2 regions of the Paraburkholderia sp. BL23I1N1 genome follow, and region 1 is predicted to be linked to the other one. Evidence: riboswitches for the same ligand, from Rfam matches in the RefSeq annotation. Region 1 holds a riboswitch; the other holds the start of a gene.
What was found. Region 1 has a riboswitch for glycine ahead of gcvT (glycine cleavage system aminomethyltransferase GcvT). Riboswitches for the same ligand answer to the same signal wherever they lie in the genome.
Positions count from the first base shown of each region.

Region 2: another riboswitch for glycine. It lies ahead of B0G76_RS25635 (D-amino acid dehydrogenase); the one in region 1 lies ahead of gcvT (glycine cleavage system aminomethyltransferase GcvT).

Region 1 covers NZ_RAPV01000002.1:271,020-285,950, forward strand. Annotated here, with positions in the region: partial or broken gene B0G76_RS33875 (carbohydrate-binding family V/XII) at 1-1,534, opposite strand, end outside; gene B0G76_RS33880 (acetyltransferase) at 1,716-2,444, opposite strand; gene B0G76_RS33885 (BamA/TamA family outer membrane protein) at 2,612-3,799, opposite strand; gene B0G76_RS44360 (transporter) at 3,818-4,702, opposite strand; gene B0G76_RS44365 (hypothetical protein) at 4,791-5,171, opposite strand; tRNA gene B0G76_RS33900 (tRNA-Arg) at 5,276-5,351, opposite strand; gene B0G76_RS33905 (cytochrome c5 family protein) at 5,648-6,547, shown strand; gene B0G76_RS33910 (hypothetical protein) at 6,658-7,236, opposite strand; gene B0G76_RS33915 (UvrD-helicase domain-containing protein) at 7,376-9,475, opposite strand; gene B0G76_RS33920 (oxidoreductase) at 9,759-10,808, shown strand; gene B0G76_RS33925 (hypothetical protein) at 11,013-11,366, shown strand; glycine riboswitch at 11,510-11,611, shown strand; glycine riboswitch at 11,645-11,816, shown strand; gene gcvT (glycine cleavage system aminomethyltransferase GcvT) at 11,897-13,015, shown strand; gene gcvH (glycine cleavage system protein GcvH) at 13,081-13,461, shown strand; gene gcvP (aminomethyl-transferring glycine dehydrogenase) at 13,556-14,931, shown strand, end outside.
Region 2 covers NZ_RAPV01000001.1:5,489,087-5,504,017, reverse strand. Annotated here, with positions in the region: gene B0G76_RS25700 (heavy metal response regulator transcription factor) at 1-205, opposite strand, end outside; gene B0G76_RS25695 (GNAT family N-acetyltransferase) at 265-1,437, opposite strand; gene B0G76_RS25690 (hypothetical protein) at 1,762-2,124, shown strand; gene B0G76_RS25685 (rod shape-determining protein) at 2,247-3,290, shown strand; gene B0G76_RS25680 (acyl-CoA dehydrogenase family protein) at 3,417-4,670, shown strand; gene B0G76_RS25675 (SLATT domain-containing protein) at 4,744-5,262, shown strand; gene B0G76_RS25670 (DUF4118 domain-containing protein) at 5,701-6,471, shown strand; gene B0G76_RS25665 (carboxylesterase) at 6,475-7,362, shown strand; gene B0G76_RS25660 (MipA/OmpV family protein) at 7,458-8,261, shown strand; gene B0G76_RS25655 (YceH family protein) at 8,309-9,013, opposite strand; gene B0G76_RS25650 (helix-turn-helix domain-containing protein) at 9,251-9,823, shown strand; gene B0G76_RS25645 (GNAT family N-acetyltransferase) at 9,836-10,363, shown strand; gene B0G76_RS25640 (LysE family translocator) at 10,473-11,105, opposite strand; glycine riboswitch at 11,290-11,383, shown strand; gene B0G76_RS25635 (D-amino acid dehydrogenase) at 11,558-12,769, shown strand; gene B0G76_RS25630 (BON domain-containing protein) at 12,906-13,178, shown strand; gene B0G76_RS42535 (hypothetical protein) at 13,281-13,487, opposite strand; gene B0G76_RS44090 (hypothetical protein) at 13,519-13,641, opposite strand; gene B0G76_RS44085 (hypothetical protein) at 13,964-14,089, shown strand; gene B0G76_RS25625 (HAD family hydrolase) at 14,112-14,816, opposite strand; gene gnd (phosphogluconate dehydrogenase (NAD(+)-dependent, decarboxylating)) at 14,839-14,931, opposite strand, start outside.

The DNA of each region.
Region 1 (14,931 bases):
GACGTCGCCGACATACGGCGCGTACACATAGCCGATGCCGTACACGACCGTGCCGACCGCGTTGACAACTACGCCCATGTACCCCGGCGTATAGCCGACCACCACCGTATCCGGCGTCGCCGAATAGACGTGAACGTAGGTCACGTAATGCACGGGCGACGCCGCCGGAATCGTATAGATCGCGGCCGGCACGGTATCGGCGACATGCCACGGGCCGCTCGCAGTGCTCGCGGCGAACCAGATCCCGTTGGCGACCGCGAAGAATTGCGAAGGCGCGGTCTGGATCACCGGCGTCGCGGTATTCACCGCATACGAGAGCGAAGTACCGGCGATACCGACGAATTTAGGCGCGCCGTCATAGGCGACCGTCAACGAAGCGGTCTTGCGCGACACCGTCGCCGTCTGCGGGATGGTCGCGGCGATCGCCGCCTCCTTCGCCTGCGGCGTGCCGGGCACGGAGACGAGCGCATTCGCATGCGGGTCGTCGGCGGCGATCTTCGAGAAGTCGGCGGGCAGACTCTTGCCGTCGACAAAGGTCCACGGTCCGGCAAGGTTCGCCGCGCTGAACCAGCGGCCCGACAGCAGCAGGTAGTAATGGTTGTCGCGTGGTTCGACGAAAAGCGCGTGGTCGGCGTTGGCGACGGAAAGCAGATTCACGCCCTTCACCGGTTGCAGCGCCGGCTTGCCGTTTGTCACCACCAGTTCGGCCGGCTGCGCGGCGACCACCACGTCAGGCGCTTGTGCAGGCTTCTTGCCATCGGCGGGCAACATCGGGTCGGATTTGAGATTCGTTTGCGCATTGTTCGATGCGGCGACCAGTTCGTGCTGCGGCGTTGCGTTCAAATGCCACGGACCGTCGAGCGTTTTTGCCTCGTACCAGTAGCCTGCGGCGTTCAGATGCAGCGTGCCGCTTGCGTCTTTGAGCAGCATCGCTCGCGTGTTGATCAGGCGTTGATAGTGCGTGTCGCCGAGCACACGCCAGTTCGCGTCGCCATCGACCAGCACGAGCAACGTGGGACGCTCGGCGAAGATGATGTTGGGCACAGTGTTCTGCACCGCGAGGCCGGGTTCGCCGCCTTCGTGGGTGCTGGCATAACTGGCCTGTAGCTGTTCAAGCGAGGTGGTCAGACCGTCTTTCGGAATCCGCTCCTGCAAGGCCGTTTTCACGTCGGCAGCGGCAGCCGGTGTAGCGGGCATGCCGACCCGATCGAAGACGATGTCGAGCAGTTGAACCGTCGAACTCGTCCTGTCGATTTCAGCCCGCGCGGTGAAATGCGCGACGCCGTAGTTCGGCGTGCTTCGCGCCGACCGCGAAGGCCGCCCGGCCTTCGATCCGGTTGCCTTGCCACACTTCGACCTGCGGCTGGTACAACTCGATGCGCTGCTGGGCGCTATCGAAATCGCGCGGCCAGACAGTTGGGAGGGGCTGCAGTGCAGGCTGCACGGCGGCTGCGGCGAGCGCCTGTCCAGGCGTGGCGAGTGTCACCGCCAGCGACGTGCAGACGCCGGCGAGCAACAGCAAGGACTGCTTCATCGTTGTTTTCACTATGCATCGCTCCATGAGCATTGACGGCGGGATAGACCGGTCGTCGGACGCAACGTGCCCAGTCGACAAGTCAACCGGGCACGCTGATCGGCAAGATGCGAATTCGCTCCTGCTCGCCGTCAGCACGACCTCGATATCAAGCAATGCCATCCTGCTCCGAGCTGACGCATCAAGTCCCGGTCGCGGCCATGGTCCCGACGGCCCCACCTTTTGCGCGTAGCAACTCGGTCAGGATTTCCATTGACCGCCCCTCGTCTGCCGTCAGGTCAACAAGGAAACGGTCGTTATTTTTTTGCATCCACACCATCGGCATGTCCCACCACGCAAGTTCGAGAAGTTTCTCGCGGATACGCTCAGAGAACCGGAATCGAACAAGACGTGCAGGGCTACCCACATAGATGCCGTAGGGTTCGCTTTTGAAATTCGGCGGCACCACGGTTCTCGCCCCGATCACGCATCCGTTTTCGATGGTGGAACCGCCAAGAAACATTGCTTCGTCGCCGATCCATACGTCGTTACGGATTACCGTATCGTCGTACTGAGGCGGTGGTACGTTGTTCAGCCCACTGCCGTAAGCGCTAAGCATCGACGTTGAAATCGTCCGCATGTCGTGCTGCCCGTTCAGCAGGAACTTCAATCTCAAGCCACCCGCGACATATTTTCCAATGACAAGCTTCTGCGACTCGCCATCATATTTGGCGATCGAGCCGACACCGATTCCCGAGCACTTGCCAATCGAGAAGGTCCCAATCTTCGCTTCTTCATCCAGCCAGTCTCGGAAGAAATTATTCGGGATCGTGGAGATCGATCCATCCCGATATCCGAGCACGATAAAAGCTTTCGAAAAGGGGTGTTGGGGCTGAACTCCGATAAAGTCGTCTGATGTGGTTACGTTCATGATGGTCCGCAAAAGGGGGTTCGCATCGCGTCGCCGGTCACACCTCAACATTGAGGCGCGAACGTCGACGAGGGTCCCGAACAGCATATCGACGGGTGCGGTGGCGCACTTCGTCGAATAGGGCCACATTTCACGACCATTTCGATCCATAACCACGTTCCCACGGTTCACCGCCACGCACTACCCGCCTGCACATAAAACGCGTTCTGTCCCGGCCCGTGCGCGACGTCGATACCCATCGTCACGCCGAGCTTGCGAGCAATCAGATAACGAAAACCTGCGCCAAAGCCGAACGCGGTCGGCGCATCCGAAAACGAATGCAGATGGCCATAGGCTTTACCGACACCGCCAAAGCCGAGCACCGACCAGCGCGGCGTAACGTTCCAGCGGATTTCGGCTTCCGCGGTGAGCTGGTTGTTGTCCTGGAACTTCGCATCGGACACCCCGCGCAACGACACATAGGGCTGTGCAAAAAACGGAATGTTTCCTTGCGAAAAACCGGTGTCGGCACGCAGACCGAGCACCCAGGTCTTCGACAGCGGAATCCACTGATAGCCGCGTGCCGTCTGCTCCTGAAGATTGGTGGAACTGCCAAGTCCGCCACGTGCGAGGTCCGCTTCGAGCTCCGCGCAGGTGCCGCTCGACGGATAGAAGATGTTGTCGCGCGTGTCGTAGTCGACCACCACGCCGCCCTTGGCAACGCGCTGATCTTTCTCGAACTGGCGAATGCCCTGCGGGATACTCGAACTGAACCGTGTGCTCGCGTCGAAGAAGGTGTAGCGCGGGCCGACGTACCAGTGGCTATTGCCGATCCGGAACAAGACCTGCTGGACCAGGGCAATACCGTCGAGCTGATATGCGCGCGGCTGATTCTGGATGCCGTAGTAGTTCAGATGCAGCCCCACCTTGGCGATCACCCCGAGATAGCGGATGTGATCGTCGTCCCATGTGTGGAAGTGCATCAGTCCCGCACCCCAGCTATGCGTGCCGGTCGCAAAGCCGCCGAGGCCGGTGATGTTCGGCGGTGCTTTGGAATCGTCGGAGTCGCCAGACGCGTCGGCGCTTTTCTTCGGCAGCGAGAAATGGAGCAAGCCCAGGCCGAGACCATAGCCGACTGCAGGCGCGGTGATCAGCGTCGGCACTGGCAATACGCCGCTATGCGTCAGGAGCAGATTGCTCATGTCGAAAGCGCCGTCATCGGGATCGGTGAATTTCGACACCGCGTGGCCGTGGACCGACACGAGCAGCAACGCCACGGCCACCGCCGAAGCGCGCAACCCGGCGCTGCGGCGCCCATCGACCCGCTCGGGCGCCGCGGCGGCGGCGGAAAACGGCACACACAAGGAACAACGCATCACCAGACGCATGCTCCGTTACTGGAAGGTCGCGCTGACCGAGAGTTCCACCGCATTCCCCTTCGGCCGGTTGCTGACATTGAACTCATTGACCCACCGCAGCGATGCCGACACCGGCGTTTTCTGGACCTTGCCCGACCACGTGACCATCGGCCCGATGCCCACCGAATGCCCCTGATTGCCGCCGGTGGCATCGGCCAGGCCACCGCTGTCATGGCCGATCTGCTGGATGTAGCCATCGGCGTAGAAATACTTGGTCTCGTTAGGCTTGTTGACGAAGATGTTCGATTTCGCCACCGCCGTACGCGTGAAGTAGTCCGTACCGAACGCGGCGCCGTTGCTGATGGTGTTCCAGTTGGCGGGCAGCCGCTTGCCGAAAGTGTTGAAGTTGAACAAAGGCGTGACCAGGTCCGCCTCGGCCTTGGTCGCTTCGTCGACGATCGCGGTCTTGATCGCCGGATCTTTCTGCGCCGCCGCGATCAGCGCGCGCGCCTGCGCGTAGAGCGTTTCTTCGCCGCGTTGCGGCGGCGTCTCCTCGAGCACCATGGGCAGTTCGTCCCAGAACCGGTTGGGATCGACCCATTTGATCTCTTCGGCGTTGCCGGCCGCGGCACCACCGGTCGGACCGAAGCTCGGCAGCTTCGACCAGTCGGTTTCCTTGACCTTGCCGTCGTACTCGGCGAGCGGATACAGGCCGATCTTCGCGATCACCGATTGCACGGCCACGCGATCTTCAGGTGTGCCGACCAGGTTGAACGAGCCTGTGGTGTGTTTTTCGGCATCGGCCAATGCGGCTTTGCCGTCCGCGACACCGGCTTCGAGCGCGGCGCGCGTTTCCGGCGGCAAGGCGGCCGGATCGAACGGTGCGCCTGGCGCAATGCCAATCTTCGCGAAACGCGCCATCAATTCCTTTTCGGAGGGAGCGGGGGGTTGCGCGAACTGCAGCAGGAAATTCAGATTGGCGATGAAGTCGACCGAGGTCGCCTTCGCTTCATCCCACTTCGGAAAATCGAGCTTCGCGACGGACGGCGGTGCGGCCGTGTGCTCGAAGGCGGATAAGGGCGGCGATCTTGATCCGCGCTAAGGGGTCGCTCATGAGGCGCTGCATACGCAAGATTTCGAGGGCACCACCTTTTTTGTATGGTGAAATCTCCCGTGCGTACCGCTCCAGTAGGTTCCCGAGTGTGTTGCGCTCGGCGCTGGTGCGATCAACAAACATGCCCCGAGCAATTTCGCTCTCGATGGTCGCGGCCCAAGCCTGCGCTTCGCGACGCGACGGAAATGTCTTGGAAATCGATACCCCGCCGCGCTTTCTGATTGCGGCTTCGTATTTGGTGGTGCCCCGGCTGGAGCGCTTGATGATGCTTGCCAAGCTTCCCATTATCCTCCGCAACGCTGTTACGGAAAAATTACGGGAGCCTCGGGAAATGGGCGAGGAACGAATTTCGGAATTCTTGCTAATCCCTTGATTCTATTTGGTGCGCCCGGCTGGGATCGAACCAGCAACCCCTGCCTTCGGAGGGCAGTACTCTATCCATTGAGCTACGGGCGCTTCAACACGAAAGCGCGGCAACCTGAACAGGAGCGACGCCAAAGCGAGACCGAAAGGATACCCGGTTTCGGCTCAACCGTCCACCGGACGGCCTATATGGCGGGATTTGGTGTCTTCTGCCAGCCATCCAGGCGGTGCCAGCTGCGCCTCACGATGCGGGTAAACGCCTGCTGAACACCTCGCCTCGCCCCTCGCCGCCGCCGAAATGTTGCGTCTATAATCGTCCGTGCCTGATTTAAGAACAAGAAGTTGCCGTCACGCTGTACCGCTCACATACCCACGGAGACGAGACAAGCATGAGCGAAGCACCACACGGAGCCCCAATCAAAACCCCCGGGCAGCTCATTGCCGCGATCATTGCCAGTTTTGCGGTGCCGATCGTCATCATCGTTCTGCTAGTGATCTACGTCGATAATTCGACGCGCACCGGCGCCGGTACAGACAGTCTTTCCGAAGCCGAGGTCAGCGCGCGCATCAAGCCGTTCGCGCAAGTCGACATTCGCGACGCCAACGCGCCGCGCGTCTACAAGACCGGCGAAGAGGTCTACAAAGCCGTTTGCTCCGCGTGTCACGCGTCGGGTGCTGCAGGCGCGCCGAAATTCACCAATACCGCCGACTGGGCGCCGCGCATTGCGCAGGGCTTCGACACGCTCTGGCACACGGCCCTCGCCGGCAAGGGCGCGATGCCCCCGCGCGGCGGCACCAGCCCGGACGACTACAGCGACTTCGAAATCGCCCGCGCAGTGGCTTACATGGCGAACAATTCCGGCGCGAGCTTCCCTGAACCGGCGCAGCCGGCAGCGGGAGCTGCGGCCGCCGCTTCGGGCGCTGCCGCCGCTGCGCCGACAGGTGCTTCGGACGCCGGGGCCGCTCAAGCCGCCGCCGCGATGGCCGCCATGGCAAGCGTGCCGCAAGCCGCTGCACCGGCGGCCGGCGGAACGCAAAGCGCGGACGCCTCGCAAGCCGGCAAAGCGCTGTATCAGCAGGTTTGCCAGGCGTGTCACGCGGCCGGCGTGCTGAACGCGCCGAAGTTCGGCGACAAGGAAGCGTGGGCGGCGCGCCTGAAGGACCCGATCGACACGGTCTACAACTACGCGCTGCACGGCAAGGGCGCGATGCCGCCCAAAGGCGGTTCGACCGCTTCAGATGCGGACGTGAAGGCCGCCGTCGATTACATGATCAGCGCGGCGAAATAAGGCGCTTCCGAGACCGCTTCCGGCGGTTGCCTGCTGCAAAACAAAAATCCCTGCACCGTGGCGACACGGGCAGGGATTTTTCATGTGCAAGCGCTCGATACGCCGTCAGGTCAGGTGCCCGCCGATGCAAGCGCAGGACGGCTGAACGCCTCGACGAATGCCAGCGCCGGCGTGCTTCGCGCGAGCGACGTAAAATGCGCGTGCAAGTCGGCGGGTACGAGCCACGGATAGCTCAACCCATCCTGCAACGCTTCGAGCAATGCGCCGTCGGCGTCGGGCACGACGTCCATGCGCGCGATGTGGATATGAAACCCCGTGACCGCCGGCGTCGCGTCGAAACTCCACCGATACACACCGTGGCCGACGCGCAATGCGCCGGTGGCCTTCTCGCGCATCACCACCAGCCAGGGCAACGCGTCGATCGTGCCGTTATCCAGCGTCAGCGAATCACACACGTAGTAAGTGCGGCACCGCGCGTACTGAGCGCCAAAATCACTGACGAGCGTTTTCGCGATCGCATCGCTACCGACCGTGCGCGCCGGAAACGCGATATTCGACGTAGCGAGCGAAATGGTGAGAACCGCGTCCGGTGCAAAGGCTTCGGCAATGCGGTCAGCACGCGTGTTGTCTTTTGCGTCGATGTAGGTGTCGAGCGCGCGGCGATAGTGCGCGAGCGGCGGCGTTGGCATGCGGGCGGTCTCCGAGTAGCGCCCGATAGACGCGCAATCGACGTCCAATTAACGGGCCGTGCCACTGTAGCTCGCGTTCACGAAAAACCGCCGATGCACCTGACGTGCGCGGGGTTTTGCACCCGCGCCGCGCCAACGCTCAAGGCTTCTGCAACAACGCCTTCAAACTCGCGAGCCGGTCTTTCGGCGACATCGGCGCTTCTTCAGGCGTCGGCGGCGGGGCATCCTCGAGCAGCATCTCGGGAATAAAGCGCGACGGCTCGCACACCACGGTTTCGCGCGCGCGCTTGCGCTTCTTGCACCAGTTCAGATGCAGGCTGCGCTGCGCCCGCGTGATCGCGACGTACATCAGACGCCGCTCTTCCTCGATGCGCGCGTCGTCGATCGGCTCGTCGTCGGGGCCGCCACGGTGCGGCATGATGCCTTCTTCAACGCCGACCAGAAATACGTGCGGATACTCCAGCCCCTTCGACGCGTGAACCGTCGAGAGCCGCACCGCATCCGGATCTTCTTCGCGGCCTTCGAGCATCGACATCAGGGCCACGGTCTGGATCAGGCCGAGCAGATTCTTGCCGGTGTCGCCGAGGCCGTCGGCGGTGTCGTAGCCGGTTGCTTCGCCATTCCCGGAACCGTCCGAGCCCGCGGGCTCAGCCTTGGTGCCCTTGCGCTTCAACCATTCCATGAACTCGAGCACGTTCTGCCACTTGGACTGCGCCTGACGTTCGTCGAACGCGTCGTACAGATAGGCTTCGTAGTGGATCGCGTCCATCAGTTCGTCGAGCAGCGGGCCGGCGGCATCTTTCTCGGCGCGGTCGGTGAGGCGCTGCATGAAGTCGCAGAACACGCGCATCGGTTCAATCTGACGCGGCGACAAACGGGCCTCGATGCCGCCCATGTACACCGCTTCGAACAACGACACCTTCGCCTGGCCCGCAAACGAGCCGAGCGCTTCGAGCGTCGTATTGCCGACGCCGCGGCGCGGCGTGGTGATCGCGCGGATGAACGCGGGGTCGTCGTTCGCGTTGGCGATCAGGCGCAAATACGCGCAGATATCCTTGATCTCGGCTTTGTCGAAGAACGACTGGCCGCCCGACAGCACATACGGAATCCGCTCGCGACGCAGCACCTGTTCAAAGATGCGCGCCTGAAAATTGCCGCGATACAGGATCGCGTAGTCGCGGAAATTCGCGCGCCGCTCGAACTTGTGCGCGGACAGTCGGAACACGACGGACTCGGCCTCGTGCTCTTCGTCGTTGCACGGTGTGACAGTGATCGTGTCGCCCATGCCGTGTTCGGACCACAGCTTCTTTTCGAACAGCTTCGGGTTGTTCGCGATCACGTTGTTCGCGGCCGTGAGGATACGCACCGTCGAACGGTAGTTCTGCTCGAGCTTGATCAGATGCAGCTTCGGAAAATCCTTGCTGAGCTGCCCGAGATTTTCGAGCGTCGCGCCGCGCCAGCCATAGATGGCCTGATCGTCGTCGCCGACCGCCGTGAAGGCCGCGCGCTTACCGGCCAGCAGTTTCACCAGTTCGTACTGGCACGCGTTGGTGTCCTGATACTCGTCGATCAGAAGATAGCGCAGCTTGTTCTGCCAGCGGTCGCGTACCTGCTCGTTCTTCTCGAAGAGTTCGGCGGGCAGACGGATCAGGTCGTCGAAATCGACCGCCTGATACGCATGCAGCGTCGCCACGTAATTGCGGTAGACGATGGCAGCCTGATGTTCGTCCTCGTTCGCGGCGATCGCGATCGCCTGCTCGGGCATGATCATGCCGTTCTTCCACAGCGAGATGATCGACTGGATCTTGCGAATGAAGCCCTTGTCCGTCGAGCCGACCTGCTCCTGGATCATGCCGAAGCAGTCGTCCGAATCCATGATCGAGAACTGCGGCTTCAGGCCGACGTGTTCCGCTTCCTGCCGCAGAATCTGCACGCCGAGCGAATGGAAAGTGCAGACCGTCAACTGGTTGACGGGCACTTTGCGGCCTTCCTTGCCGGGCGTGGTAAGCGTCTTGCCTTCGAGCAGCTTGCCCACGCGCTCGCGCATTTCCAGGGCGGCCTTGTTCGTGAACGTGACGGCGGCGATGTGGCGCGGCTCGAAGCCTTTGGCTTCGATCAGGTGCGCGATTTTTTGCGTGATCACGCGCGTCTTGCCGCTGCCTGCGCCGGCGAGCACGAGACACGGACCGTCAAGATAACGGACCGCTTCATTTTGAGCGGGGTTCAGGCCTGCGGACATCGTCTGTGGATGGGTAATGCGGTTGAGGGCGCCTGGTTGCGGAATCGCGAGACCGAAGGCCCGGGGGCATGCTGCGCGGGGGCGGCAGCTGGAACAGCGCCGCGTGTGCTGCGGGCTCCAGCTCGCTCCGCTTTCGCGCGAGAGGAGCGATGTTAACACGGATATCGCCGACAACCGCCCTCGACAACGCTGACAGTCCGCCTTGGGGACATGCCACAATTACGCCGTTGCGCGCCGTCGCCGCGGTGGCAAAACGGCGCGCCGTTTTTGCAGGAAGACACGCATGTCCGTATCGCTGAAGATTGGATTGATGGGTTACGGTTTTGCTGGCGCGACCTTTCATGCGCCGGTGATCGAGCACTGCGGGCGCGCGAACATCGCGGCCATCGCGACGAGTCAGCCCGAACACGCGCTGGCCGATTACCCGCATGCAAAGGTGGTGGCCGATCTCGACGCCCTGCTGGCGCTCGAAGAAATTGACTGTGTTGTGATCGCGACGCCCAACGACACGCACTTCGACCTGGCGCGCCGCACGCTGGAGGCGGGCAAGCACGTGGTGGTCGACAAGCCGGTCACGCTGACCGCCGCCGACGCCCATACGCTCGCCAACATCGCGCTCGCCCGGGGCAAGCTGTTCGTGCCCTTTCACAACCGCCGCTGGGACGGTGATTTTCTGACCGTGCGGGATCTGCTTGCCGGCAGAGAGCTGGGGCGCATCACACAATACGAATCGCATTTCGACCGTTTCCGGCCGGAAGTTCGGCAGCGCTGGCGCGAGGAAGCTTCGCGCGGCGGCGGTTTGCTATTCGATCTCGGACCGCACCTGATCGATCAGGCGCTGGCATTGTTCGGCGCACCGCAGACCGTGTCTGCGACGGTTCGGACGCATCGCGACCAGGCCAGCGCGCCGGACTACGTGCATATCCAACTGGGATACGGCGAGTTCGAAGTGGTGCTGCATGCAAGCGCGCTGACCGCGCTCGTCGCGCCGAGGTTTGCGATTCACGGCACGCAGGGGAGCTACGTGAAATACGGGCTCGATACGCAGGAAGATCAGTTGAAAGCGGGCCTGCGCCCTGGCGACGAAGGGTTCGGCGCAGACAACACGGCGGGCGTGCTGCGCGTACTCGAAGACGGTCAGGAAGTGGAGCGGGAAGTGCCTACGCGCAACGGCGAATATGTCGGCTTCTATATTGCCTTGGCGGATTCGATTCAGAACGGCGTGAAGTTCCCTGTCAGCGCTCAGGACGCGGTCGACGTGATGACGATTATCGAGCTTGCCGCCCGAAGCTCGGAAGAAGGCGCCCGGCTACCGTTCGAGCGTATTCGCTGACTGACTGTTTGCCTACGGGGCGCTTTCTGACTATCTGGCGGCGGCATGCGAACCATGCCGCCGCCAAAGCCAAAAAGCCTGACAACCCCGAAAGGAACATAACGTTACAAATAACCCCGCCTTCCCGGTCAGCGCGAATCCCCGGCTATCCGTTGCTACCCCAGTAGCACCACACACACAACGACAACGACTTCCGGAGAGTCCATGCCCCGTATCGTCCGCGCAGTAGCAGCATGCGCCTTGCTCAGCTCCCTCGCCGCCTGCGTGGTGGCGCCCCAGCAACCCGCGCCGGCGCCGCGCCCTAACCCGCAGCAGATCGCGGATCAGCGCTTCAACCAAGTGAACGGCCGTATCGACAACCTGAGCCGCCGCATCGACGCTCACGTCAACCAAGGCTACTACCCGCCCCCGCAAGGCGGCGCGTTGCACCATCGCCTCGACGTGATCCGTCAGGAAACTCGCGACATGGCGGCACAACACGGCGGCGGTCTTTCCGGCGACGAACAGCGCGTGCTGAACCAGGAACTGGACAACGCGGCACACGCCATCGGCGAATAATCGCGCCGGTTCAGGCACTGAAGCAAACCAGCGCGGGCATCACGTCCCGCGCTTTTTTTTTGATATCCGCGAGCCCGCAGCGCCAACCGCCATACCCGTTACGGGCCTTTATTTGACAAGCCTCCGGCCCTCGCGTACATTCGCCGCACGCGTCGGGAGAGCGTGCTGGCCGCAGAAAATCGCAGGCCGCGCCGCCGAAGGGGCATACCCGCAAACTCTCAGGCAAAAGGACCGACCGCGTCGAAAAACCCGCGTCCAGGCAGCATCAAGACATGGATTTTTCGCACTCTGGAGAGCGGCAGTAGCCGTCTGCGTCGCGTACGTCGAACGTATATCGAGCAGATTCTGGCAGGCTGCCCACCGAAGGGGCGCGCGTTTCACCGTGGCGATGACGGCTTCAACATCGCACGGCAGCGCAATCTCTCAGGTATCGAGGACAGAGGGGTCATGCAACGCAATCGCTCGCAGGCATTAGCCGCGAGGCGTAGCGCCGCATGGCCTTTTTTGTTTCGCGAGACGCCTGAGGCCCCATGACCGAACTCAAACACACCCCGCTCAACGCCACCCATCGTGCGCTCAACGCCCGTATGGTCGATTTCGGCGGCTGGGACATGCCCGTCAACTACGGCTCGCAGATCGACGAACACCGCGCCGTGCGCACCGACGCCGGCATGTTCGACGTCTCGCACATGTGCGTTGTCGACTTCACCGGCGAGCGCGTGCGCGCCTTCTTCGAATTCGCGCTGGCCAACAACGTCGCCAAGCTGCAAACGGCGGGCCGCGCGCTCTACTCCTGTCTGCTGAACCCGAATGGCGGCGTGATCGACGATCTGATCGTCTATTACTTCGGCGAAAATCATTTCCGCGTGGTCGTGAACGCCGGCACCGCCGAGAAAGACATCGCCTGGTTCGGCCAGCTCAACGCCGAAGGCAGCTTCGGCCTGACCATCACGCCGCGCCGCGATTACGCGATCGTCGCCGTGCAAGGCCCGAACGCCCGCGAAAAAGTCTGGCAAACCGTCCCGGCCGCACGCGCCGCCACGGAAGCCTTGAAGCCGTTCAACGCCGCGCGCGTCGAAGGCACGCCGTTCGGCGAACTCACCGTCGCCCGCACCGGCTACACCGGCGAAGACGGCTTCGAAATCATCGTCCCGGCGAATCACGTCGTCGCACTGTGGAACGCGTTGCAAGCGCAAGGCGTTCGCCCGGCGGGTCTTGGCGCGCGCGACACGCTGCGCCTCGAAGCCGGTATGAACCTGTACGGCCAGGATATGGACGACAACGTCTCGCCGCTCGACGCCGGCCTCGCCTGGACCGTCGATCTGACGTCGCCGCGCGACTTCGTCGGCAAAGGCAAGCTCGAGGCCGACGGCTCGCAGGCCGCGTTCGTCGGTCTGATCCTGCTGAAGGACAACGGCAAGGCGGCTGGCGTGCTGCGCGCTCATCAGAAAGTCGTCACGCCGCAGGGCGAAGGCGAAATCACCAGCGGCACTTTTTCCCCGACCATGCAGGAATCAATCGCCTTTGCACGTGTGCCGAAAGGCGTGCAACCGGGCGACACCGTTCACGTCCAGATTCGTGACAAAAACGTTCCCGCAAGCGTGGTAAAACTGCCGTTCGTACGCAACGGCAAGGTGCTCGCTGTTTAAGCAGCCGGCGCGTGCGTCAGTCCACTTTTAAGTTTTTAACGAATCACACCGCATAGGAGCATCCGATGAGCATCCCGGCCGATCTGAAATACACCGAATCGCACGAGTGGGTCCGCACCGAAGCGGACGGCACGCTGACGGTCGGTATCACCGACCACGCGCAGGAAGCGCTCGGCGACATCGTCTTCTTCGAAGTCCAGGAACTGGGCAAGACCGTGAGCGCGGGCGAAACCGTTGCCGTGATCGAGTCGGTGAAAGCCGCCTCGGATATCTACGCGCCGGTTTCGGGCGAAGTGATCGAAGCGAACCCGGCCGTCGCCGACACCCCGGACGGCGTGAACAGCGCGCCGTACGAGAACTGGCTCTTCAAGATCAAGCCGGCCGCGGACGCATTGCTGGATCGCCTGATCGACGCGGACGCGTACTCGAAGTCGATCGGCGCCTGATTCGCCGCACGTTGCACCATTACGTTTAAACCCGACAGGCGCGGCGCGTCCGATTCGATCATCGAACGGACGCCCGCACCGGCAGGAACACCTCATGAAGCTCGAACACCCGGATCGTCTGATGAACCGCACTCCTCTCTCGCTCGCCGCGCTCGAAGTGCACGACGCCTTCGCTGAACGGCACATCGGCCCGGATTCGGCCGACCAGCACGCAATGCTCGAAGCCCTCGGCTTCGCGTCGCGCGCCGCGCTGATCGACGCCGTCATTCCGAAAACGATCCGCCGCAGCGAAGCACTGCCGCTCGGCCCCTTCGTGCAGCCGAAGAGCGAGGCCGAAGCGCTCGCCGCGCTGCGTGAGCTGGCGGACAAGAACCAGGTGTTCCGCTCGTACATCGGGCAGGGCTACTACAACGCGCACACGCCAGCGGTGATCCTGCGTAACGTGCTGGAAAATCCGGCGTGGTACACCGCGTACACGCCGTACCAGCCGGAAATCTCGCAGGGCCGTCTGGAAGCGCTACTGAATTTCCAGCAGATGATCGTCGACCTGACGGGTCTGGCGATTTCGAACGCTTCGCTGCTCGACGAAGCCACCGCCGCCGCTGAGGCGATGACGCTGCTGCAACGCGTCGGCAAGCCGAAGTCGAACGTGTTCTACGTCGCCGACGACGTGCTGCCGCAAACCATCGAAGTGGTGAAGACGCGCGCCACGCCGGTCGGCATCGAAGTGAAAGTGGGTCCGGCAGCGGAAGCCGCGAACGCGAATGCGTTCGGCGTGCTGCTGCAATACCCGGGCGTGAACGGCGACGTGCGCGACTACCGCGCGCTCGCTGACGCGATCCACGCTGCGGGCGGCCACGTGGTGGTCGCCGCCGACCTGCTCGCGCTGACCGTTTTGACGCCGCCGGGCGAATGGGGCGCGGACGTGGCCGTCGGCAACACGCAGCGTTTCGGCGTGCCGGTCGGTTTCGGCGGCCCGCACGCGGCTTACCTCGCCGTGCGCGACGAATTCAAGCGTCAGATGCCGGGCCGGCTCGTTGGCGTGACCGTCGACGCACAGGGCAATCCGGCGCTGCGTCTCGCGCTGCAAACGCGTGAGCAGCATATCCGCCGCGAGAAGGCGACCTCGAACGTGTGTACCGCGCAGGCGCTGCTCGCGATCATGGCCAGCATGTACGCCGTCTATCACGGCCCGCACGGTCTGAAGACGATCGCGCTGCGTGTGAACCGTATCGCCGCGTTGCTGGCCGCCGGCGCGAAGAAGCTCGGCTACACGCTGGTCAACGACACGTTCTTCGACACGCTCACGTTCGAAACCGGTGCACGCACCCAGGCACTGCATGACGCTGCGACGGCCAAGCGCATCAATCTGCGCCGCGTGAGCGACACGCGCGTCGGCATCTCGATCGACGAAACCACCACGCGCAGCGATCTGGCCGATCTGCTCGCGGCGTTCGCCCAAGCGGCATT
Region 2 (14,931 bases), on a different contig from region 1:
TGCTGCGCAGGGTCTTGACGACGGTCCAGCCGTCCATGCCGGGCAGCATCACGTCGAGCACGATCACGTCGTATTCTTCTTCCTGCGCGAGAATGAGCCCTTGTGGACCGTCGTTCGCGACATCGACCGCGTAGCCGGATTCTTCCAGGCCTTTCTTCAGGTAAGCCGCTGTTTTGAGCTCGTCCTCGATCACCAGGATTCGCATGGGGAGTGCTCCGCTGTGCTTGAGCCTTAAATCATACCGGCAAGCAGAGCGGACGGTGATTACGATCCGGTAATGTTGGCTGTGGACGGCGATCCAACCCCTTCATGGCGCAGACGCTTCACGCGGGCGATGAACTCGCGCAGCAGGCCCCGCCCGCCAATCGCCAGCAGGCCCCACTGCGAGTTGATGGTCTGCACGGTCCACGCGGTGGATGCTTCCCCGCGGGACCAGTACGACTTGAAGCGCTCCGTTCCCACGCCGAAGTCCAGGTCGAAGCCGTTCTCGAAGGCCCATTTGACGCATTGCTCCACCGCGATCAAACCAGGGCAGCATTTGCTGTAGAACGGGTCGTAACCCGCAAAGATCGCGCTCGCGCAAGGGTTGCCGAGACTGACGATGATGCCGGCAACCGGCGTTTCATCCACCGTGACCACGATCAGACGCGCCATTGAGGGCACGTCGGGCGAGTAGATCAGCTTGCCGAGAAAGCACTCGAACTCAGCCGAATCGATCCATGGGTTGCGTTTGCCGACCCGCTCGCTCCACAGGCGTTTGCAGCGGAACATCCACGCGATGATGGACACGGTTTCGCTTTCGTCGACGGGGTCGACGATGCGCACGGCGACCTTGCCTTGCTTGGAGAGGCGTTTCGTGAAGGTGCCGGGCCGTTTGCCGAACAGCGTGCCTAGCGTCTGGCAATACTGGTCCCAGCTGCTCTCGCTGCGCAACGCCACGGCAGACGCGCTGTGCGGTTTGGCAAACATCACCCTGCGCGCCTGCGTCGCGAGCCGGTACAGATGCAGCGTGTCACGCACAAACTGCACGCGGATAAAATCGGCGCCGCAGTGCTGCTGCGCGGCATCCCACGCGCCCGCGATCACGGCCGGCGAAGATGCGCTGTTTTCCACCAGCACACTCGAGTAGTCGCCGCCTTCAGGTCCGAGCGGGACGAGATACGTCCAGAGCCAGCGCCGGTAGGTTTCGAGCGGCCAGATCATGACCAGTTGCCCGTCTTCCCGGCACACGATGCATCTGAGCCTGTGGCCAAGCGGCTTCGCTACGAGTTTCCACGAAAGCCAGCAAAAGCTGAACGACTGGTAGTAGTAGCCGGTTGCCTTCGACCACAACGTGTCCCATTCTGCCTGCAAGGCCCAGAATTCCGCCTCGTCGCTGATGATGTCGTAGCGACGAGTGATCTGTGTCGTCTGCGTCGCCGGTGTTGCCTCGTTCATATCGCCTCACATGAAGCCGAGCGGTGTGCTTTGTCCTCATGCCGGTCGATGCGAAACAAGGCGCGCGCAAGACGCTGGCGTGGACTGAAACACATGCACCGAGCATGCACCCAGGCGTTGTTACGGTGTGTGCGGCGGCGCACGCTGAAAGCGCCGTTTTAAACGGTGTGGCAGCGTGCCGGGGCGCCACCCGGACACTGTCACGACACGGAAATATAAGCGCCAGCACTCGCCCAATTTGTTGCGGCGCCGGAGGACGGCCACAAGGAGCTAAACGTGTATAAAAACCGGTCTTGCCACTCTGCCCTGCTTACACGGGCGCCGATGCCGATGCTGCTTTTATCGCTTCTGCTACTGGCACAGCCACGGCCCGCGTTAGCCAGCGAGGACAGCGCCAACGCCAGAGCGGAAGCCGCGGGCCAGCGTGCCCACTTTGTCCGGGAATTCTGCGGAGAATCCGCGCAGGACGTGGAGCAGTACAAGGAGAAACTGAGAACGATTTTCGCCGAAGCCAGCCAGTTCGATAGCCGCTGGCAGGCGGGTTGGCGGCGCGGGGATAGCGATGCGATCCAGATGCGCTCGCTGCAACTCAACTCCCCGCCGGAATTCGCGGCGCGGGTCAAAAGCAATTGCGAACGCATCAAATGGCAGGCCGATAATTCGCTGCGAGCACGCCCGCCCAGGTAGTCCCCCGCCCGAAGCTGTTATTCTTCCCTCTCTCCCGACCGCCACCTGGTCGCCTGCCGCCTCCGGGCGGCATTCCCGAGCGGCGCGCTTACGCGCCCGGCATCAGCGAGACAGGAATTTGCATGTTCGGTTTTCTGCGCGGCTATTTTTCCAACGACCTGGCAATCGACCTCGGCACGTCGAACACCCTGATCTATATGCGTGGCAAGGGCATCGTGCTGGACGAACCCTCCGTGGTCTCGATTCGTCAGGAAGGCGGCCCGAACGGCAAGAAGATCATTCTGGCCGTCGGCAAGGAAGCGAAACAGATGCTCGGCAAGGTGCCGGGCAATATCGAGGCGATTCGCCCGATGAAGGACGGCGTGATCGCCGACTTCAACATCACCCAGCAGATGATCAAGCGCTTCATCCAGATGGCGCACGAATCGCGAATGTTCGCGCCGTCGCCGCGCATCATCATCTGCGTGCCGTGCGGCTCGACCCAGGTCGAGCGCCGCGCGATCAAGGAAGCCGCGCATAGCGCCGGCGCCTCGCAGGTCTATCTGATCGAAGAGCCAATGGCCGCGGCCACCGGCTCCGGGTTGCCCGTCTCCGAGGCCACGGGCTCGATGGTGGTCGATATCGGCGGTGGCACGACCGAAGTGGGCGTAATCTCGCTTGGCGGCGTTGTCTATAAAGGCTCGGTGCGCGTGGGCGGCGACAAGTTCGACGACGCGATCGTCAACTACATTCGCCGCAACTACGGGATGCTGATCGGCGAACAGACCGCCGAAGCGATCAAGAAGGAAATCGGCTCCGCGTTTCCGGGCTCCGAAATCAGGGAGATGGAGGTCAAGGGCCGCAACATGTCCGAAGGCATTCCACGCAGCTTCACGGTGTCCAGCAACGAGATTCTCGAAGCGCTCACCGATCCGCTGAATCAGATCATCTCGGCGGTGAAGATCGCGCTGGAACAGACACCGCCGGAACTGGGCGCCGACATCGCCGAGCGCGGCATCATGCTCGCGGGCGGCGGCGCGTTGCTGCGCGATCTGGACCGTCTTCTCGCGGAAGAAACCGGCCTGCCGGTGTTCGTGGCCGAGGCGCCGCTGACCTGTGTGGTGCGCGGCTCGGGGATGGCGCTGGAGCGGATGGATAAGTTCGGCGGGGCGTTCTCCTACGAGTGAGCGTAGCGCCGCGCAGGCAAAAAAACCATTTCGCTACATCTTCTAAGAATCGACCAAATACTTGGTTGCTGGCACCCCTCTGCCTGCCGTACCGTTCTCAGCTTGCGGCCCCGCCAAGGAGAACTTATGCCAGCACCCAATTCGCCCCCAGACCAGAATCACCCAACCGCGGATGCAGCAACCCTCTTTGCTGACGACGAACTAACCCGTCGTTTCGCACCTGTATTCGCCCGCATCGCCGAGGGCGCCGTTCACCGCGAACAGCATCGCGAGCTCCCCTACGCTCCGGTGGAATGGTTGCGCGAAGCCGGCTACACCAAACTGCGCGTGCCAAAGCGCTACGGCGGCGAAGGCGTCACGTTCACAGCGTTCCTCGCGTTAGTCACGCGTCTTGGCGAAGCAGACTCGAACCTGCCGCAAATCCTGCGCGTGCACGGCGGCTTCATCGAATCGCTGCTGGAAAGCAACGACGAACCGCTGCGCGACCGCTGGCTCACGCGCATTGCCCAAGGCCAGATCATCGGCGGCGCCGTGTCCGAGCGCACCGGCGCCACCCGCAACAGCGTGCGCCTCACCGAAACCAACGGCGCGTGGCATCTCGATGGCGAGAAGTACTACGCCACCGGCACGCTCTACGCGGACTGGGTCGACGTCACCGCACACGACGGGCAAAGCGACGTGCGCGTACTCGTCAGGAGCGATGCGCCCGGTCTCGCCCGGATCGACGACTGGGATGGCTTCGGGCAGCGCCTCACCGGCAGCGGTACGGCGCGTTTCGACCATGTGCCGGTCTCCCTCGACAATCTGTATCGCCGCTATAGCGCCGCCGAACCACGCCGCAACAGCCTCCTGACCGCGTACTACCAGGCGCTGCACGTCGCGAACCTGGCGGGGATCAGCCGCGCAGCGTTGCGTGATGCGGTGGCGTTCACGCAGAGCAAAACAAGAACCTTCGGTATCCCAGGTGAATCGAGCCCGCGCGACAATCCGCTGGTCCATCGCGTCGCCGGCCGACTCGCTAGCCTGGCTTACTCCACGCAGAGCATCAGCGCGGCGCTCGCCCATGCAATCGATGCGGTGTCAGTCGCGCGGCAGGAAGGCCGTACCGACGAGCAAACCTATATCCACCTGGACATCCATACCTTCCAGGCGCAGCAGATTGTTATCGAGCAGACACTGCAGGCAGCAACCCTGCTGTTCGAAGTGGGCGGCGCAACGGCCACCAGCGAGACGCGCCGTTTCGATCGCTACTGGCGCAATGCGCGCGTGCTGGCGTCGCACAATCCGGCGATCATCCGCGAAGCGGCAATCGGTGACTTCTATCTGAACGGCAACGCGCATAACGAGCGGTTTAGCGTGAATACCAGCGCGTCCAGTTGAGCGCTCGCCTGTGGCACAGTATCGTCAAGCGCATGCACTACGCTTGCGATACTGGACAGCCCCGACGAGCGACATGAAGAACCCGACTGCCTACGAGCCCCCGGTCGACGAAGACCAGCTTTTGCTCAAGTGGATCCGCCGCGCGCGCGAATCCCAGATGAGTCACTACGACATGGCCGACCTGCTGTCCGCGCGGGACCGCAGCGTCGGCTGGCTGGTCACCGTATTGACTGCCTTTGTGGGCACAGCGGTGTTTGCGTCGTTGAGTTCAGCCACCGTCTCGCCGGCGCTCAGGATTTTCGTGGGCTTCGTGAGCGTGGCAGCGGCGGTCTCCGCCGCACTGCAAACTTTCCTCAGATACGCGGAGCGTGCGGAAAAGCATCGCGCGGCCGGTGCGCGCTATGGCGCTGTACGTCGCAGGCTGGAAGCGATCTTTGCCGGTGACGCCGACGCGCGCGACGGCCACTATCTCACCGCGATCCGCGACGAACTCGACCGGCTCGCCGAAGATTCACCGAACGTGCCGCCGCGCGTCTTTTATCGCACGCAACGAACGCTGTCCGATGAGCTGCGGCGAAGTCGCGATGCCTAAGCGGTCAGAACGCGGGGGCGTCGTAAGTGTTCTGTGTCAGTTGTAAATTGGCTTAACTTCAATTGAAGCAACGTGGCCGCTGATGTATGTGCACGACCATTCGCGGAACGCGGCGGCGAGTCATTTGCCCATGCAGTTCGGAAGCGGCGCTCGACCGCGGGTCCGGGCGAGGCGGCTGACGGTCCGGTAGAAGCCGCTTCCAGCCATTTAAGGGTCGCTTAAGCAGACTGCCTGCACACTGCTCGCCGGGCAGAATACCCCTATTTTCGGACTGGTTTTTCCATCGGGCATTCGAAGCACGATATGCCGCCCGGCCTGCCGGTATTGACCTCTTTTCGGGCTTTAGCGTCTGCCCGACTATGGTATTGTCCGACCTGCGCTTTAAAGCGCCTTGCCACACTCAATCGGGAAGCGCAATCGCTCCCTAAAAAAAAGATCATGGAAGTCCAAAACGCCCGTCGTTGGGCACCACGGGGAACACGCGTCTGGCTCACCGCGGCCGCCGCATTGGCGATCGCCAGTGGGGTGCGCATGTTGCTCCATCCATTTCTCGGACCGATCATGCCGGGCACCGCGTTCTGTATCGCGGCGGCATTGGTCGAGTATTTTTGCGGGCTGGCTCCGGCGCTCACGGTCATGCTGTTCGGCCTCTGTATCGCCGACTACCTGTTCGTCCCGCCGTACGCAAGCATCGCCGTATTCGACCGCGCCGACCTGCTTCTGCTCGTCTCGTACCCGCTGGTGACGCTGCTCGTCATCATATTGATCGAACGCCTGCGCCGCTCGCAGTTTCGTGCGGAGCTGATCGCATCGGTCGCCCAGTCGCGCTATGAAATGCTGCTGCGTCACGACAACGAACGCATGCTCGCACGCCGCGCCGTCGACGAAACACACCGTCTGCTGCGCCATCTCTCGCACCATCACAAGACCTTTATTTTCATTCAGGCGCTCGAGCGCAACGCGCTGCAACAGGTGGACGACATCAAACCGCAAGGTGTGCTGCCCCGTCTGCCCAACGAGATTGCACCGGGCCCGCGCTTCGCCGATGTCGATTCCGACGACATCCAGCGGCTCAGCAAGTCGCTGTGGCCCGGGAGTCATCGCGTGCATCTGAAAAGCGGCGACGGTACGTCGAGACTGACCGAGTGCGTGTGCGAACGGTTCACTACCCATGCCGGCGAGTTCCTCGTGCTGCGGATCGGGGCCTGATCCATGAGCCAGCCAACGAGTCTCTTCTTACCCGGCGACAATCATGCCGTGTTGATGCTGCACGGACTGTCGAGCTCGCCGCTCGAATTACGTTTTCTCGCACGCTATCTGAACGCCGAAGGCTTCACCACCTGCGCACCGGTCCTGCCGGGCTACAGCGCAGGCTCCGAAGAAACGGCGATGGAGGCCTGGCTCGAGGCCGCCATGCGCGAGTACGACGCGCTCGCCGCGCGCTTCACACATGTCTCGATCTGCGGGCTGTCAATCGGTGCGGCGTTAGCGCTGGCGCTGGCGCATCGTCGTCCCAAGGCGCGCTCGCTCGTGCTGTTGTCGCTGACGCTCTCTTACGACGGCTGGGCAATCCCCTGGTATCGTTTCGTGCTCAACTGGGCGTACTTCACGCCGATGCGCAAACGCTGGCGCTACCGCGAGGAAGCGCCGTTCGGTTTGCGCAACGAGGCGCTCAGGGCGAAGATTGCCCGCGCGATGCAGCGCAGCGACTTCAGCGAAGTCGGCCCGTCGACGATTTCGTTGCCGGCATTGCACCAGGCGAGCCGCCTCGCCGCGAGCGTGCGCACTCAGGTGCGCGACATCAAAACCGATTGCCTGATTGTCCACGCGATCGACGATGAGACGTCGAGCCCCCGCAACGCCCGCTTTGTCGCCGCGAATATCGACACTGCCTTTTTACGAACAATCTGGCTGGATGATTCGTATCACATGATTACGTCGGACAACGAGCGCGAAATCGTCGCGCGTGAAACCGCGCTATTTTTGCGCGAGAGCGAAGCAGCCCACAGCGGCGACGACAGCGGCAAGCAACAGGTCGTTTCGAAAGCCCTGGCGCGACGCCTCAGACAACTCGCGGCGCTGGGCAAGGAGCGCGCATGACGGCGCTTACCACGCTGAGAAACAGCCAAGGCCAGCGCCAGCCCACCGCACGCGCGTCGCGGCCTTCCACGCTCAGGCATGGTCAATCCGCACGCATGGCGCTCCTGCTCGCCGCTGCACTTGGCCTTTGCACAGCGCGCGCTGCCTACGCCGACGATGCAAATCCGAACGCGACGACAGACGCGAGCACGGGCACAGGCGCTGCCACCGAGAGCAAATGGAAAATCGGCGTGGGACCCGGCGTGGTGATCACGCCCAAGTACCCGGGATCGCGGCAGTTGACCGTATTCCCGTTTCCCGCGCTGGACATTTCGTACGACGACCGGATTTTCTCGCAGGGCCCCGACGTGCTTGGCGTCAACGTGCTGCGCGGTCCGGCCTATCACGTAGGCGCCGCGTTGAGTTTCGACTTCCAGACTCGCAAGGAGTCCGACGATCCGCGCCTGCATGGACTGGGCAACGTATATGGCGGCCCGAAACTGAAGCTTTTCGCCGACTACACGTGGTGGGCGTTTACCGGGTCGGTGGCGTTGTACCAGGATATCGCCGGGCATCATCAGGGCACCACGGTCAGCACGGATTTCGTGGCTTCCGCGCCGGTTGGCGGCTGGTTGTTCTCGGTGGGCCCAGGCTTTACCTGGGCGAACGGGACGTATACACGGACGTTCTTCGGCGTGTCGGAGCAGCAGAGCGCTGCGTCAGGATTGCCCACGTACAGCACGAGTGCCGGCGTGCGGGACGTCCATATGAACGCCATGGTGACTTACGACTTTTCCAAACACTGGAACGGGTCGGTCTCGGCTACGTTCGGGCGGCTTGTGCATGACGCGGCAAATAGCCCGATTACCGAAAAAAGATTCGAGCTCAATACGCTCGCTTCGGTAAACTACAAGTTCTAGCTTCCGGTTTTTCGCGCGTTCGCAGCGCGCGAAAAACCAGGAATGCTTCAACCGCCTGCACCAGGCTCTTCAACTTCCATTCCCAATTCAGCGGCCATGCGCCGCACCACTGCCTGAAGCCGGCTCACCTCATCGGCAAGCCGCTTCTGTTCAGCCTTTATCGCCTCGAACGCCGACAACGGCACCGCCTCATCTTCCTCGCCCGGCTGGGCAAGCTCGCTTGCGCTGACCTCACCGCATAGCAGATGCATCCAGCGATTTTCGCGCTCGCCCGGCGTGCGGGCCAGCTTCACTACCCGCGACGGATCGTTGGCAGCCAGTTCGTCGAGAAACGCCTCGACTGACGAGATGTCGGCAAATCCATGCAGGCGCGCGCTGTTCAGGCGCAACTCGGCCGCGGTCTGCGGGCCGCGCAACAGCAAGGTGGTGAGCAAGGCAGCCGACTGGCTCGGCAAGCCTAATACCCGGTTCATGTTGTGCTCGAAGCGCGGCACGCGGCTGCTGCTGCCCTCCATCACCAGGCTCAGGCGCTTCAATCCGTCGACGGCGGTAAGCACTTCGGCTTCGGTCGCGTTCATCACGGGGGCGCGGCCGGTCTTCTGATTGCAGCCCAAAGTCAGCGCGTTCAATGAAAGCGGATAACTGTCCGGCACAGTGTGCTGTTTTTCGACCAGCACGCCCAGCACGCGCCCTTCAAGCAAAGTCAACGCACGGATGGAGGGACGGGAAACAGCGTCGGGAGTGGAGTTCATAGAGGATGTCGCGGCAGGCGCCGCCGGGTCTCGTGGAAGGTGTGCCTGATCGATGCACAGCCCTGTTGCATAGCCGGGCGGCAGGTTTTGGATTGTGGCCACTATGATAAACGCCCCGGTCGCTCGCGGTGCACCTATCTCCGCCATGGTCTGGTGCGCCCCGAACACGTCCACACGTCGGCATCCGCATTTTTTGCGCCGTTGACGAATTTCCATATTCGAGATAATTTCCCGAATATGAAAAAAACACAACCTGACGACAACGTCATCGACCGTCGCATCGCCCAGCGTCTGCGCGCGTTGCGCGCCGAGCGCAACTGGTCCCTCGACGATCTCGCGAAGCTCAGCAACATCAGCCGCGCCACCCTGTCGCGCCTCGAAAACGCCGCCGTGAGCCCCACGGCGAGCGTACTGGGCAAGCTTTGCGTCGCCTACGGCTTGCCGATGTCGCGCCTCATGCACATGGTGGAAGAAGACTTTGCGCCGCTGGTGCCGCGCGAGGCACAAACCGTCTGGACCGACACGAGCGTCTGCTTCCGGCGCCGCTCCGTGTCGCCACCGGCCCAGGCGTTGAGCGGCGAGGCGCTGGAGTGCGAACTCGATGCCGGCGCGCGGATCACGTACGACGCGTCGCCGAGAGCCGGCCTCGAACATCATCTGATCCTGCTCGAAGGGCAATTGCAGATCACCGTCGACGGCCGGAGCCACGACCTGCAACCCGGCGACTGTCTACGCTACCAGTTGTTCGGTCCCAGTGCTTTCGTCACGCCCGCGCACAGCGCGGCCCGCTACCTCCTCTTCATTGTCTGAGTTCGAGCCACCATGAGCGCAACCGCCATCACGAGCTTTTCCGCCGACGACCTCGTTCGCCATCTGCCCGAACTCGGCGCGCTGCTGCATGCCTGCGTCCATGACGGCGCGAGCGTCGGTTTTGTCCTGCCGTATAGCGTCGAAGAGAGTGAAGCGTTCTGGAGCGGCAAGGTGCTGCCGTCGCTGCGCGCAGGTGGGCTCGTGTTGCTCGTCGCGTGCCATGGCGAGTCGATCGCCGGCACTGTGCAACTGGACTACGACACCATGCCGAACCAGCGTCACCGCGCCGAGGTGCGCAAGCTGCTGGTCCGCCCCGCGTTGCGCCGCCAGGGCATCGCCAAAGCGCTGATGACGGAACTGGAGCGCCGTGCGCACCAGTTGCAGCGCAGTCTGCTGACGCTCGATACGCGCACCGGCGACAAGGCCGAGCCGCTTTATGCCGCGCTGGGTTACCAGGCTGTTGGTGTGATCCCGCAGTTTTGCCGCGACACGCTGGAGGAGCGGCTTGATTCGACCACGATCATGTACAAGACGCTCTGAGTGCGGCGCCAGTGGGCCGCCCGTGATGCATGCTCAAAGCGGACGATACGCAATCAGGAAGCCCGCGATGAAGACTCAGGCGAGTCTTCAATCTGCGCTTTAGCATGCTTTAGCGGCGCGCATCGAACGCGATCCGCACGGCCAGACCGGCAAGCACGGTGCCCATCAGCCAGCGTTGCACCAGCAGCCACACCGGCCGCCCGGCGAGAAACCCGGCGATCGAACCCGCCATGCTGGCAATCAGCGCATTGATCGTGACGGCGATCACGATCTGCACGCAACCAAGCGCGATCGATTGCGTCAGCACGCTGCCATGCGACGGCGAAATGAATTGCGGCAGCAGCGACAGATACATCACGGCGATCTTCGGATTCGCGAGGTTCGTGATGAGGCCCATCGTGAAGAGCTTACGGCGGCTGTCGTGTGGCAGGTCGCGCACCTGGAACGGCGAGCGGCCACCCGGCTTGACCGCCTGCCACGCCAGGTACAGGAGATAAAGCGCGCCGCCGAAACGCAACGCGTCGTACGCGTAGGGCACCGTCAACAGCAGCGCCGTGATGCCGAACGCCGCGCAAAACATGTAGAACACGTAGCCGAGCGCGACGCCGCCAAGCGACACTAGCCCGGCACGCCGCCCCTGGCAAAGCGATCGCGAGATCAGATAAATCATGTTCGGGCCGGGCGTGAGCACCATGCCGAGCGAGACAAGGGCGAAGGCGAGCAACGTTGTGGCAGCGGGCACGGCGGTCTCCTCTGTGAATTGAAGTCGGGCAGTGCCGCCAAATATAGCCGATGCCGCCAATTCAAGCCTTTAATCCGGGCATAAATCCGCACATAAAAAATGGGCATTGCGCGCGGCTTCACAGGAAATGTTACAGGAAACACTTGCGAGGAAGTTTTTTGCCCGGTATCGTCGAGCCGTTCTGCAATGCAGCGCGGGAGAGATCGTCAGAGGGTTGTGACGACGCCGACGGAGCAACCGCCCCGGAAACTCTCAGGCAAAAGGACCGCGCAGCTGGAACATCTGGAGAGCGGCGCCGTGCGCGCCCACCGAAGGGGATTCCCTGCATACCGCTTGCATCGCGCGCGTAGGCTCACGGGAAGAAACTCTCAGGTACATGGACAGATGGGGCATCGACGCCGGTTTCGAAATGAAATCGACACCGGTGATGCTCAACTACTCTGGATCATGTCATGTCACGAATCGCCATTATCGGCGCCGGCATTACCGGCGTCACGACTGCTCACGCCCTGGCGCAGCGCGGCCACGACGTCACCGTGTTCGAACGTCATCGCTATGCTGCGATGGAGACCTCGTTCGCCAACGGTGGCCAGTTGTCCGCCAGCAATGCCGAAGTCTGGAACAGCGCGGCCACCGTGTTGAAGGGCCTGCGCTGGATGCTCACGCGCGACGCCCCGCTGCTGCTCAATCCGATGCCCACGTGGCACAAGTATTCGTGGATGGGCGAGTTTCTACGTCAGATTCCGCGCTATCGCGCGAACACCGTCGAAACGGTGCGGCTCGCGATTGCCGCGCGCGAGCATCTGTTTTCGATTGCCGAGCGCGAGGGGATCGACTTCGATCTGGAGCGGCGCGGCATCTTGCACATCTACAAGACACGCAAGGAATTCGACGCGGCGAGCAAGGTGAATGAAATGCTGCACGAAGGCGGCCTGGATCGCAATCCAGTGACGTCGAGCGAATTGCACGCGATCGAGCCCACGCTGCAGGGCGATTTTTTCGGCGGGTTCTTTACGCCGTCGGATTCGACCGGCGATATTCACAAGTTCACGCGCGGGCTTGCCGATGCGTGCGTGCGGCACGGCGTGGAGTTTCATTACGACGCGGAGATTACGGCGATCGAGCAGCCTGCTGAGGGGCGATTCTCGCTGAGCGTGAATCTGGCTGGCGAACCGCAACAGTTTGCGTTTGAGCAGATCGTGGTGTGTGCCGGCGTGAAGAGCCGGGACTTTGCGGCCATGCTCGGCGATCACGTCAACGTGTACCCGGTGAAGGGCTATTCGATCACCGTCTGTCTCGACGATGAAGTCAGTCAGCAGCAGGCGCCCTGGGTGAGTCTGCTCGACGATAGCGCGAAGATCGTGACGAGCCGGCTCGGTGTGGATCGGTTCCGGGTTGCCGGTACGGCGGAGATCAATGGGTTCAACCGGGATATCCGCGCGGATCGGATTGCACCGCTGGTGGATTGGACGAGGCGCTATTTTCCTGACGTGTCGACTTCGAAGGTGATTCCATGGGCGGGGTTGCGGCCTATGTTGCCGAGTATGTTGCCGAAGGTTGGGCGCGGGAAACGGCGCGGCGTTTTTTATAACACCGGGCATGGGCATTTGGGGTGGACGTTGTCGGCAGCGACGGCGCAAGTTTTGGCGGGGGCGATTCAGTAGGCGATTTTTTCGCCGCAGGCCCGGTGTCCGCAAGGACACCGGGCCTGTCAGAGATTGGTGTCCATGGGCCCGGCCAAAGGCAAAACCACCCGCATCTGTTAGTGTTCTCTAACCCCGGCAGCTCGATGGAGCCCACATGCCAAAATCCCGCCCGGCTGCGCACAGAGCAGGCAATATCGCGGGCAGCACGCGCCTGACCGACGGCCAAATCGCCGCCGAAGCCAAAACGCGGTTAGCGTGGGACGCGGCTGTTCCCCAGAACGCCATCAAGGTCAAAGTCTCCCACGGTCGCATCACGCTGCTGGGTGAACTTCACCGTGACCAGCAAAGAACCGCGGCACTCCAGGACGTCACCCGCCTGTTTGGCGTAGCAGGCGTCGTCGACCACACCACGATCAAAGCGCAATAGCATCAGTTGGGAAGCGGTCGATCCGATTGCCTGCCCGAACGTTGGTTAGCACCCCTTCGACTGAATGTTGACAGCAGCTTCGTTGGTGTTCAGCTCAAGGCTCTACGCCTCCTCTTTCTCGTTCCGCTTTGGTGGCTGGTAGCGCCATTTGCTCGCATTGGGGTCGTTGCGCGCGTCGTCGCGTTCACGTTGTTCGGCGCGCGCTTCATCGGCACGGCCAAGTTCGGCGCGCCGGTCGCGCACGGCGGCCGGCGAATCGGCCTGACGCAACGGCGACGCCGAACGTTTCGGAGAAGGTATTGATGACATGGTGCCTCCCTTTTCGAGGATGTGGAACGAATCAACGTTTCTTGCCGGTCCAGCGACGGTCCGGACGGTGTAGGAGACGAAGCTGACGCAGGTATATCGAAGCGCCTAACATCAGCGCCATGCCCGCCACGATGCCCCGGATTGCGGATGTCATGATTTTTCCTTGGCCCGCCGGCCGCACAGCGCTTGATCGCCTGCGACATGAGGGCGGGCATCCGATTGCGCGCGCGACTGCTTTTGAGCGAACCGGGTTGCGACAAGCCCTAAGCAAGGATCATGCGCTCAATTGACCGCTGTGTCTGTAAGCCATTGGAGCGGTGGGCCGTAAAGCCGTTGGCGCGGCCGAGGCCGCCGATCTTGCGCTCGACTTTAAGCGAGCATTAAGTGATTACGATTAAGCTCTTCATGCTAAATGCGCGACGGCGGACCGCATCTGGCGCGTTTTGCCCTGCTCGCCCATTGCCGGAACGGCCACCATGTCGACACCCAGCCGCCTCAAAACGCCTCTGATTCTTGCTCTCTCGCTCGTGCTGTTGTGCGCCGGCGTGGCCGTTCTGGTGGGCGTGTTCGGCTTGCTGGTGAAACTGCTGGGGCCGGCCTGACGGGCCTCGGAAGGCGGAAAACCTAAGCGCCCCCTGCCGTCCCGCCGCTCAGAAGCATATTGACGTCGATATCGGCGAGCTCCCCAATCCGCTCGATCGTCACGTCCGCGGGCGGATTGCTGGAAATCTCCTTGGGATCGAAAGCGTAGTGCCCCTGGCGAGGAAATACCGTAGTCAGCCTTTCTCCCCAGGACTTCTTCATGGCCGTCAGTATCCGCAACTTGTCGTCCACCATCACGTACTGCCGGGCCGGATAACACTCCATCACCTGATCGAGCATCTGCTCCTTATGGATGTAGATCAACACCCGCCCCTCGACCTCGTCCCATAAGCCCGAGCGGGCAATCTTGCGCGGTTGGAACACCACGTCGCCGTCGGACAGAATCACTGCGGGCCCCTGCTTCGATACGTGTTTGATCGCATCCAGGGCCCCCGGATACAGCCGGTTCGCAAACGGATAGTCGATCAGAAACGATGACATCAACAACAGGCGCGTGTCGCGCGGGTGCTCCCACCGATACCGCTGCAATGCCCCAAGGTAATCCGCATAGCCCAGCTCGGCGCGCAAGTCTTCAAAAATTTCCCAGTATCGCGTGCTGTTCTGCTCGCCGAACTCGCGAATCATGTGCGCACGTAAATCGGCCAGTACATGATCGTTGTCCAGCAGCGTGTTATCGCAATCGAACAGAAACACGACGTCGTGAGGCGTAGCGTGATCAGCTTGCATCGTGGCTCCCATGTCCCATGAATTAGCGCTTTGGTTCATCGGCCGGCGCGGCCGGTTTCTCGGCGTGACCGCCGAAGTCGTGCCGCATCGCCGACAACACCCGGTTCGCAAAATC